Regions from separate parts of the Lactobacillus sp. UMNPBX16 genome, predicted to be linked through region 1. Evidence: riboswitches for the same ligand, from Rfam matches in the RefSeq annotation. Region 1 holds a riboswitch; the other holds the start of a gene.
What was found. Region 1 has a riboswitch for FMN ahead of CP367_RS02080 (ECF transporter S component). Riboswitches for the same ligand answer to the same signal wherever they lie in the genome.
Positions count from the first base shown of each region.

Region 2: linked by a shared signal. The riboswitch ahead of ribD (bifunctional diaminohydroxyphosphoribosylaminopyrimidine deaminase/5-amino-6-(5-phosphoribosylamino)uracil reductase RibD) and the one ahead of CP367_RS02080 (ECF transporter S component) in region 1 are both predicted to bind FMN.

Region 1 covers NZ_PCYU01000008.1:88,242-93,576, forward strand. The annotation lists gene CP367_RS02065 (ScpA family protein) at 1-374, shown strand, start outside; gene scpB (SMC-Scp complex subunit ScpB) at 364-954, shown strand; gene CP367_RS02075 (pseudouridine synthase) at 958-1,674, shown strand; FMN riboswitch at 1,703-1,815, shown strand; gene CP367_RS02080 (ECF transporter S component) at 1,892-2,581, shown strand; gene CP367_RS02085 (SAG1386/EF1546 family surface-associated protein) at 2,683-3,144, shown strand; gene cmk ((d)CMP kinase) at 3,196-3,867, shown strand; gene rpsA (30S ribosomal protein S1) at 3,940-5,148, shown strand; gene der (ribosome biogenesis GTPase Der) at 5,219-5,335, shown strand, end outside.
Region 2 covers NZ_PCYU01000079.1:2,446-7,780, forward strand. The annotation lists gene ribH (6,7-dimethyl-8-ribityllumazine synthase) at 1-41, opposite strand, end outside; gene CP367_RS10330 (bifunctional 3,4-dihydroxy-2-butanone-4-phosphate synthase/GTP cyclohydrolase II) at 56-1,234, opposite strand; gene CP367_RS10335 (riboflavin synthase) at 1,236-1,832, opposite strand; gene ribD (bifunctional diaminohydroxyphosphoribosylaminopyrimidine deaminase/5-amino-6-(5-phosphoribosylamino)uracil reductase RibD) at 1,825-2,883, opposite strand; FMN riboswitch at 2,996-3,110, opposite strand; gene CP367_RS10345 (SDR family NAD(P)-dependent oxidoreductase) at 3,310-4,104, shown strand; gene CP367_RS10350 (DUF3021 domain-containing protein) at 4,168-4,581, opposite strand; gene CP367_RS10355 (LytTR family DNA-binding domain-containing protein) at 4,583-5,020, opposite strand; gene CP367_RS10360 (LysR family transcriptional regulator) at 5,179-5,335, opposite strand, start outside.

The DNA of each region.
Region 1 (5,335 bases):
CAGTTGCTAAAGAAGCTAGTGTATCAACCACTGCTAAAGTTCAACCGCTGCCTAAGGGTCAGATAACTGCACAAGAATTAGCGACGACTTTTACGATGGTCTTACATCGTTTGAAGTTGCAGCAACCAGATACCGCTTCAATTAGAGTAGCAGAAACGCCGATCAATGAGATGATGGATTTTTTGCATGGACAATTGAAACGAAAAAGGCAAGTTAGTTTCTTTGCTTGCGCGGACAAAATGCAGAATATCTCAGATGTTATTGGCTTATTTTTAGCGACACTAGAATTGTGTAAAAAACAATTAATTCAGATTACACAAGCACGTGAATTCGGTGATTTAAATTTAGAAAGAATTGATACGAATGGCAAGTAAACTAGCAAATTTAGAAGCTCTTTTGTATGTCGCAGGTGACAATGGGCTTGAGGAGCAAAATCTAATTGAACTACTTGAAGTTGATGGTGAAGAGCTAGGTCAGTTAGTCACTCGTTTGCAGCAAAAAATGAAGGCTGATCCAGACTCGGGAATGCAAATAATTCATATTGCAAATACTTATAAGATGACAACTAGTCAACAGACAGCTAAGATAATTGAAAAGTATTTTCAAAAAGATTTAACTAAGAATTTGAGTCAATCAGCACTTGAAATTCTCTCAATTATTGCTTATCGACAACCAATTACTAGAATAGAAATTGATGATATTCGTGGAGTAAATTCATCAGGAGCTTTACAGACATTGATTTGGCGAGGATTAATTAAACAAGACGGCAAAAAAGATGCTCCAGGTCATCCTAAGTTGTATGTTACAACTGATTATTTTTTACAATATTTTAATTATCAAAGTTTGGCTGATTTACCGTTAATCGAAGACTTTGAGGATACAACTGATGGTGAGGAGATTGACTTATTCGATTCAAAAGGTAGCGCAGACAAACATTTAGAAAAAGAGGGATAGAAAATGGCAGAACGATTACAAAAAGTAATTGCGGAAGCAGGAATCGCTTCAAGAAGAAAAGCTGAAAAAATGATTGTAGCCGGTCGAGTTAAAGTAGATGGGCATGTTGTTACTAAGCTAGGTACTAAAGTCGATACTTTTAGTAATATTACAGTCGATGATGAACCAATTGAGCGGGAAAGCCTACACACGTATTTGTTTTATAAGCCTCGCGGCGTTGTTTCGACTGCAGAAGACGATCGTGGTAGAAAAACTGTAGTTGATTATTTCGAAGATTTACCATATCGTTTGTATCCAGTAGGAAGATTAGATTATGATACGTCAGGTTTATTGCTAATGACTAACGATGGCAAATTAGCAAATTTATTGATGCACCCTAAAAATGAAGTGGCTAAGGTCTATGTAGCCAAGATTAAAGGGATTTTAACTCCTGATGAAATTAAAACCTTGACTCAAGGAGTAAAGTTGGATCATTTTAAGGCTGCGCCTGCCAAGGTCAAAGTATTGAAAACTGATTATAAGAAAGACACACAAATTGTCCAAATTACAATTCATGAGGGACATTATCATCAAGTTAAGCGAATGTTTAAAGCAGTAGGTCACTTAGTTGATAAGCTTGCTCGTGAAAAATATGCCTTTTTAACTCTGGATTCGCTTACATCAGGGCAATATCGGGAATTATCGAAGCATGAAGTTGACAAATTAATGCAATTGAACTAAATTATAACTGTAATTAAATATTCAAGGTTATTGTCTTCAGGGCAGGGTGAAAGTCCCGACCGGCGGTGAAAGTCCGCGACCCACGTCAGTGGTTGAATCGTTAGATACCGATAGTTAAAGTCTAGATGGAAGAAGACAGGCTAAAAAAACTTACTACACTTTTTAAGGTCTGTTGCTGAAGCAATAGACCTTTTGTTTTGAGAAAGGAAAGTAAGTTATGGATCAAGCTAAATCCAAGAATAGTAGTTTAACTAATGTGATTGCATATGCTTTAATTGGCTGTATTGCTTTTGTAGTTATGAAATTTGAATTTCCAATCATGCCTGGAGTTGCCTTCTTAAAGTTTGATTTTTCAGATGTCATTATTACAATTGGAATGTTTATTTTTGGCATTGTACCGGGAGTTATTATTGCTTTAATTCGAATGTTGCTTAGTTTAATTTTTAGTGGTTTTGCATTACCAAGCCTTGTTGGAAATCTAGCAGCATTCTTAGCTTCAATGTCATTTGCAGTTCCATTTTATTTATTAAGTAAAAATGTGAGTGCGGATAACCGCAAGACAATGATGGGCAGAGTTAAACCAATTTGTGGTTTGGTAATTGGGATTATCGCAATGGCAGCAGTGATGTCATTGGCTAATGCCTTCGTTTTGACTCCTATTTACGCAGTAACAGCGGTACCAAACTTGCCTGCTATTAATAGCTATAGTGCCTTGTTAAGCTTTACTGAGAAAGTTTACTTGGGTCAGTTATTGCATTTACCATCAATGTCAACCTACATTTTTAGTATTATCATGCCCTTTAACTTGTTAAAAGGATTAATTAACGCTGTGGCTGTTTACTTATTGTTTGAAGCTACCTTGAAAACAATTAAGCCATTCGTTCGTAAGAGATTTAATTTGAATTAAGTTATCATCCCATCAATTTTTTAAGTTGATGGGATTTTTCATATTCAAAGCATCCTAAAATATGCTAAAATTAATCCGTTAAGTGAATGGAGGAATTTTTGATGGATAAAAAGTCAACCGGGCCATATCAGCACTATGAACGACCTACTGAAAAGCGAAGCTCACAAGATAGTCAGCCTAGTGGATCAGCACGTTGGATAGCAGTTATTATAATTTTAGCGGTTATTTTAATTGCACTTATCCCAGTTGTTCATCGTTTGGCTTCAAGCCATTCAGAAAAAGCTGAAGAAGTTCAAACAGTTAAGAAGGTTTCTTCTAAATCATCCAAGTCTGTTAAGACTAAGAAAACCTCATCATCTTCTTTTAGCAAGAAAAAGTCTGAAAAGGCTAGTTCAAGCTCATCTAGTAGTTCTGCTACTCCTAAGACTTATTTAGTCCAAAGTGGAGATACTTTAAATGAAATTGCAGAAAAGAATGGCTTGACTGTTGATGAATTAGCCAGATTAAATAATCTTAAAGACTCTTCAAATATTGAAGCAGGTCAGACACTTAAGTTGAAATAATCTTTCAGAAAGGATAAAAGGGGTCGATGTTAAGATCTCTTTTTTATTAGAATGCAAGTAGCAGTAGATGGTCCTGCATCAGCAGGTAAAAGTACAGTTGCTAAAATCATTGCAAGTAAATTATCCTGTGTCTATATAGACACAGGGGCAATGTATCGTGCATGTACAGTGATTGCTCGTAATCATAACTTAGATTATGGTGATGAAGCGGGTATCTTGAATGCCATTGATGAAGATGGAATTGAATTGAAATCTGAAAATGGTGAGCAAAAAGTATATGTAGCTGGAAAGGACGTTTCTAAAGAAATTAGAACGCCTGAAATTTCAGCTAATGTTTCGGAAGTATCCGCTTTGCCGAAAGTACGAGAAAAAATGGTAAGTCTGCAACGTGAAATGGCAGGCAAGACAAATGTCATTATGGATGGTCGCGATATTGGTACGACTGTTTTACCTAACGCTGAAGTTAAGATCTTTTTAGTTGCTTCAGCAAGATCACGTGCTGAACGTCGTTTATTAGATTTTAAAGAGCGTGGTATTAAATCTGACCAAACAGTTGATGAAATTGAAAAAGATATTGCAGCAAGAGATTATAAAGATTCTCACCGCAAAATTTCACCGCTAAAAAAGGCAGATGATGCAATTGAAATTGACACCACAAACATGTCGATTGACGAAGTTGTAGAGGCAATTTTAGCTCAAATCGAAAAAAAACAAAAAAATTAGAAAAAATAGCACAAAATAGTAGAAAAATATCTCGGTTTCCTATAAAATGGGACATGATATTGGGAGGTACATATGTCAGAAAACAGTAATCAATTTTTAGACGCATTAAAGCAAATGCAAGGAGTTGAGGTCGGAGATATTGTCGATGTCGAAGTATTAGACATTGAAGACGGCCAAATCGATGTTGGTGTTGAAAACGCTGGTGTTGAAGGTGTCATTACTCGTCGTGAATACACTTCAGACCGTAACGCAGACTTACGTGATTTAGTTAAGCCTGGTGACAAGTTTAAGGCCTTAGTATTAAGAAGAGCCGGTGGCGACAAGGAAAATGGTGAATTCTTCTTCTCAGTTACCCGCTTAAAGGAAAGAGAAGCCTACGACAAGTTACAAAAAGACTTCGAAGACGGAAATGCTGTCGAAGGTACTGTAACTTCATCAGTTCGTGGTGGTTTAATTGTTGATGTTGGTACACGTGGTTTCTTACCAGCTTCATTAATTTCAAACCGTTACGTTTCAGATCTTAAGCCTTACATTGGTAAGACTATGAAACTTAAGATTACCGAAATTGATCCTAACAAGAACCGCTTAATCCTTTCACACAAGGATTTAGTTGAAGAAGAACGTGAAGAAGCATTTGACAAGGTTGCATCACAATTAGTTGTTGGTGACGTTGTTGAAGGTAAGGTTTCACGTTTGACTAACTTCGGTGCATTCATCGATGTTGGTGGTGTTGACGGTTTAGTTCATATTTCAGAAATTTCTTACAAGCACGTTGACAAGCCAAGCGATGTTTTAAAGGTTGGTCAAGATGTTAAGGTTAAGGTCATTGGTATCGACAATGACAGACATCGTATTTCCCTGTCTATTAAGCAAACTGAACCTTCTCCATTTGAACAAGCTACAGCTGACTTAAACGAAGGCGATATTTTTGAAGGTGAAGTAAAGTCATTAACTAACTTTGGTGCTTTCGTTGAAGTTGCTGATGGTATTCAAGGTTTGGTACACGTTTCAGAAATCTCAAACAAGCATGTTGACAAGCCAAGCGATGTTTTAAAGGTTGGTCAAAGTGTTAAGGTTAAGGTTTTGAACATTGACCCAAGTGATAGGAGAATTTCACTTTCAATCAAGGCTGCTGACTCAAACGCTTCTTCAGAAAATCATAATTCTCGTCCACGTCGTTCACGTAACGAAAATTCAGTAAACAAGAAGTACATGAGTGATAACGACAACGGCTTTGCATTAGGTGACATCATTGGTGACCAATTAAAGGACCGTAAGTAGTCATTTTATAAAAAAGCCGACTTGAGTCGGCTTTTTTATTTATGTTTAGATTAGTAAAGGAGGGCGAGAAATGGTTTTACCAGTTGTTGCAATTGTTGGTCAACCCAATGTTGGTAAATCAACACTTTTCAATAGAATAATTAATCAACGTTTAGCTATTGTTGAGGACAAACCGGGTGTTACCCGA
Region 2 (5,335 bases), on a different contig from region 1:
TGATAATTATTGTTTTTAAAATTTCCTTCGTAAATATTCATTTCTGTGTTCCTTACTATAATGCTCCTAATAAATGATGGAATTTATCTCGTTTGGTTTCTAAATAGTCATGATTTACCTCATTAGCAGGAATCTCCAAGGGAATTCTTTTTTCAATAGTAATACCGTTATTTTCTAATTGATCAATTTTATCAGGATTATTAGTAAGCAAATTGATATGACTAATACCTAGATCTTTTAAAATCTTGGCAGCAATAATATAATTTCGTTCATCTGGCTTAAAACCTAAAATTTCATTTGCTTCATAAGTGTCATAACCTTGGTCCTGTAAACCATAAGCTTTTAATTTGTTAATTAATCCAATTCCGCGTCCTTCTTGTCGTAAATAAAGAATTATGCCACTACCATTTTTATTAATTTGCTTCATGGCAGTATGTAATTGATCACCGCAATCGCAGCGCATTGAGCCAAACGTATCACCAGTGAGGCATTCTGAATGAAGACGTACTAAAACTGGCTTTTTAGGATCAATCTTTCCTTTAATAATAGCTAAGTTTTCATTGGCGAAAGCCTTAATTTTGAAATTGCCATATTTAGTAGGAAGGTTTACAAATTCTGAGCGTTTACTCACAGGACTATTAATATATTCTTGTAGTTCTGCAATTGTTAAAAATGGTAAGTGATATTCTTTAGCAATTTCTTTCAGTTGGGGACGACGAGCCATATGGCCATCAGCTTTCATAACTTCACAAATATATGCAACTTCTGGTTCGCCAGCAAGATGAGCTAAGGCGATAGAGGCTTCTGTGTGACCATTACGATTCTTGATTTGATCATCTTTAGCGACTAATGGAAAACAGTGACCTGGTCTAAAGAAGTCTTCTGGCTTGGAAGTAGGATCAGCAATTGCCTTGATAGTTGCCGCACGATCATAAGCAGAAATACCTGTAGTGGTGGTTTTGTAATCAACACTGATTGTAAAAGCTGTACCGTATGGATCAGTATTATTTTGTTCCATTTGGTAGAAATTTAAACGTTGGGCAATTGTTTTACTTACAGGGGTGCAAAGTAAGCCACGAGCATGTTTGGTCATAAAGTTAACATTTTCAGGAGTAACTTTAGACCCCAAGCCGATCATATCACCTTCAGATTCACGATCTTCATCATCAGCAACAATCACTAAACCACCATTTTTCATCCATTGAATTGCATTTTGAATTTTTCTAACATCCATTTTAATTTCTCTTTTCTAAATTTTTTGCAACATATTTTCCGATAATGTCGGTTTCCAAATTTACTTCATCATTTATCTGTAAGTTGGCTAAATTAGTTTCGTCTTGAGTATGTGGAATTAGACCTACCGAAAAACTGTTATCTTTAACATCCATCACTGTTAATGAAACGCCATTTAAAGCAATACTACCTTGAGGTACGATCTGTGTTGATAATCGGGCAGGAAACTTAAACCAAATTTCAATTGCATTTTCATTCTGTGCTATTTTAGTAACTGTTGCCAAATCATCGATATGTCCCGTAACAAGATGACCTTCTAAACGTTGACCGACTTCTAATGAACGCTCAACGTTAAGTTGATCACCGTTATGCAAATTCTTAAAAACAGTTTTCTTATAAGTCTGAGGCATCATGGTTACAACAAAACTAGTTTCAGTAAAACTTTCAACCGTTAAACAAGTCCCATTAATTGCAATTGAATCACCGATCGTTAGCCCATTAGTAAAGTCTGCAGGGCACGAAACGGTTAGCTTAATTGTTTGCTTGTGTTTATCAATTTTTTTAATATGAGCATCCCCGCGAACTAGACCACTAAACATGTTTTAATTCACCTGCAATTCGTTCATTGTTGCCAAAGGCTGTTTTTTTAACATTTGTTAAAGGAACAGTTTCGTTTGGTACTAAACCTGTTACGCCTTCATCTCCAAGAAAGATCGGCGCCGTATATTTAATTACTTCATTAACAAAAATTTCATTCATAATTGCTTTTTCCAAAGTAGGGCCACCTTCTACATAAACTGACTGGATTTCTTTTGTACTCAAATAATCAAATACTTCTTGGATCCTGTTTGTTGCTAAATGAATAATTTTGATTTTAGAATTAGTAAAGTTGTTTTTAGACATTTGCTTATTTTGAGTGAAAATCCAAGTGGGATTTGTATCACTTAATAAGCGAAGTCGTAAATGATTTAACAGCCGTCCGCGACGATCAATGATAATACGGATTGGCGGATAGTCACTTTTGACATTAGTTCTTAAAATAGGGTCATCAATGATAGCAGTCGAAGAACCAATCATAATTGCTTGATAATCAGCACGTTCAGAATGAACTTGCTGATACACTGCTTGATTAGTGATTGGAGTTCGCTGACCGCGCATTGCAACTTTATTATCTAAACTAGTTGCTTCTTTGACTGTGATCCAGGGAAACCCATATTGGTAAAAATAGCTGTAGAACTTATTAAGTTTACTTGCGTCATCAGCTAAAACACCAGTAGTTACTTGAACTCCATTCTTTTGTAGTTTGGCAATTCCTTTTCCAGTAACCAATTTGTGTGGATCGATTTGTCCAACTACAACACGTTTAATCCCACTTTTGATAATTAAATCTGAGCAGGGAGGCTGTTTACCATAATGGTTGCATGGCTCAAGAGTGACATAGAGAGTTGAATTAAATAATTGTTCTGGGGTTAATTTTGAAATGGCATCGCGTTCTGCATGATTTTGTCCATAATGGTGATGATAGCCAGTAGCTAAGACTTGACCGTTTTTAACAATTACGGCACCAACCATAGGATTTTTCCATGTTTGATAGCGACCTTTTTTAGCTTCTTCTAAAGCTAAATTCATATAAAAATTATCTTTTTCCATTAAAATCACTTCCTCGTAGAGCAAAAAAGAACCTCGAGTATTCTCGAGGTTCAGTAATAATATTCAAAGTCAAATAATCAAAGCAAATGCAAATAAGCGTTACTTATTGGTTATCATTCTTCTATCATCTAGACTATACTATCGGTACCGATTATCGGATTCCACCGCTTTCGCGGGTTGCGGACTTCACCGCCGGTCAGGAATTTCACCTTGCCTCGAAGAACATTTATTTAATTCAACTTTATCGTAAAACTGAACTAGCTAAATGTCAATGATTAATTTAAGCGGTTACAAACAAAAACAGATTAAAAGCCTGTAGTTATCGTAAGTTAATCAATTAAAATTATTTAACTGTCACGCTTTACTTACTTTTTAGAAGTTAATATAATAGCTAGAAAGAAATTAATTATGTTGAGGTAACGAATTATGAAAATGAATCTTGAAGGGAAACTAGCTTTAGTTACAGGTTCTACTAAAGGTATTGGTAAAGCTATTGCGATTGAACTTGCTAAAGAAGGGACGAATGTCATTATTAATGGTCGTCAAAAAGTAACTGTTGATAAAGTAGTTGCTGAAATTAAAGAAAATTATCCTGATACCGACCCACAATCGGCGCCATATGATCTTTCAGATGCCAAGCAGCGCAAGGAGTTATTTGAAAGATTCCCAGATATTGATATTTTGGTCAACAACATGGGTATTTTCAAACCAATGAATTATTTTGATATTGATGAAGCTACTTGGCAAAAATTTATTGATGTAAATGTGTATTCAGGTAATGCCTTAGCTAAGTTTTATTTACCAAAGATGCTTGATCAAGACTTTGGCAGGATTATTTTCATTGCTAGTGAAGAAGCCATTATGCCATCAGGTGAAATGCCACAATATAGTTTAACTAAGACAATGAACTTATCAATTGCCAAGAGTTTGTCTAAATTGACTGCAGGGACACATGTAACTGTGAATACAATTATGCCAGGATCAACTCTTACTGAAGGTGTTGAAACGATGATCAATGACATGTATAAAGATTCTAATCTGCCAAAAGAAGAATGGGAAAGTGACTTTATGAAGAATCACCGCCCACTTTCACAAATTCAAAGACTAATTCGTCCAGAAGAAATTGGTCGCTTTGTAACGTTTGTAGCTAGTCCATATGCGTCATCATTTTCAGGTGAAGCACTTAGGCTTGATGGTGGATTAGTACCAACAATTTTTTAATTCTGAAATTTAATAACGTACAAAAAGATGTGAACTACTAATGATGAACAGTTCGCATCTTTTCTATAGTTTCTGATTTACTTTTTGAATTTGAGCTTTAACTTGATGGTAAATGCACAGCCAAATGATGACGTAACCAACTATGTAACAAATTGTAAAAACAATTAATGGCGTAAAACTCATTTCAACCCAATCATTGAACAGATAAAAGAAAAGATAATCTATGTAAATTACCACTGCATTAATCAAAGTAGCAATGCCAAGTGACAGCTTTTCTACTTTAAAGATTGCACTAATACCTCCGGCAATGAATACTAGAAGCAAACTAGAAAGAATATTTTTGTTGATTTCTAGAACTGAAGTTGGATTATAATGAATGGCTAAATAGTAAGCATAATAGAAAATAGTTAAAATAAACGGTCCAAAACCAGCAGCAATTAGACCTCTTTTGGTAAAATTTGAGATAAATTCTTTCATTTTATTTCAGCTCCTTTCGAATTTTGCTAAAGCAGCGTCTGGAAACATAATCGCTAAGTCCATTTTTCATAACAATGTTTACACCAGCAGTCTTAGTTTCTTCAAAGCGATCAATATATATTTTGTTAACGATTGAAGACTTATTAATTCGCCAGAAATTATTTGGTAATTCATTGGTTAATTGATAAATACGCTTGCGGAGATGATACCTTTTGTTGTTTATGCAGATTGCAGTAATTTTATTATCAAGTATCGTGATTATCACAATGTCTTCTAGCTGTAAAATCACATGATCCTTATCATCATAGCCAATGATTGAATTCGAGTTGCCATTAGTTAAAACAAATTTTTCTAAATTATCAGTAAAAATACTTTTTTGATGAACTTGTGCTTGAACTATTTCATTTTTGTGAGGATTAATTAATAGTTTGAATTTCATTTTTGACTCCTTTCAAGATAGATTATATTTGATGAACATGAAAATAGCAGGATTTTGTAGTTATCGGTAAATTTATTAGAATAATCGGTTAAGATGATTAGGTTCTATACACCAAAAAACTAGTGCATGTTAAATTAATGCACTAGTTTTTCTTACTTCTAATCATATTTGCTCCATTGATCTTGCAACTTTTCAATTAAAGGCATGACACGATTTTTATTTTGCTTTAAATAGACAGCATAAAATTTTTGATGGGCTACTTTATCTGATAAAGGACGAACAGTTCGATTATTAGGTAAATTCTGGCCCCATTGA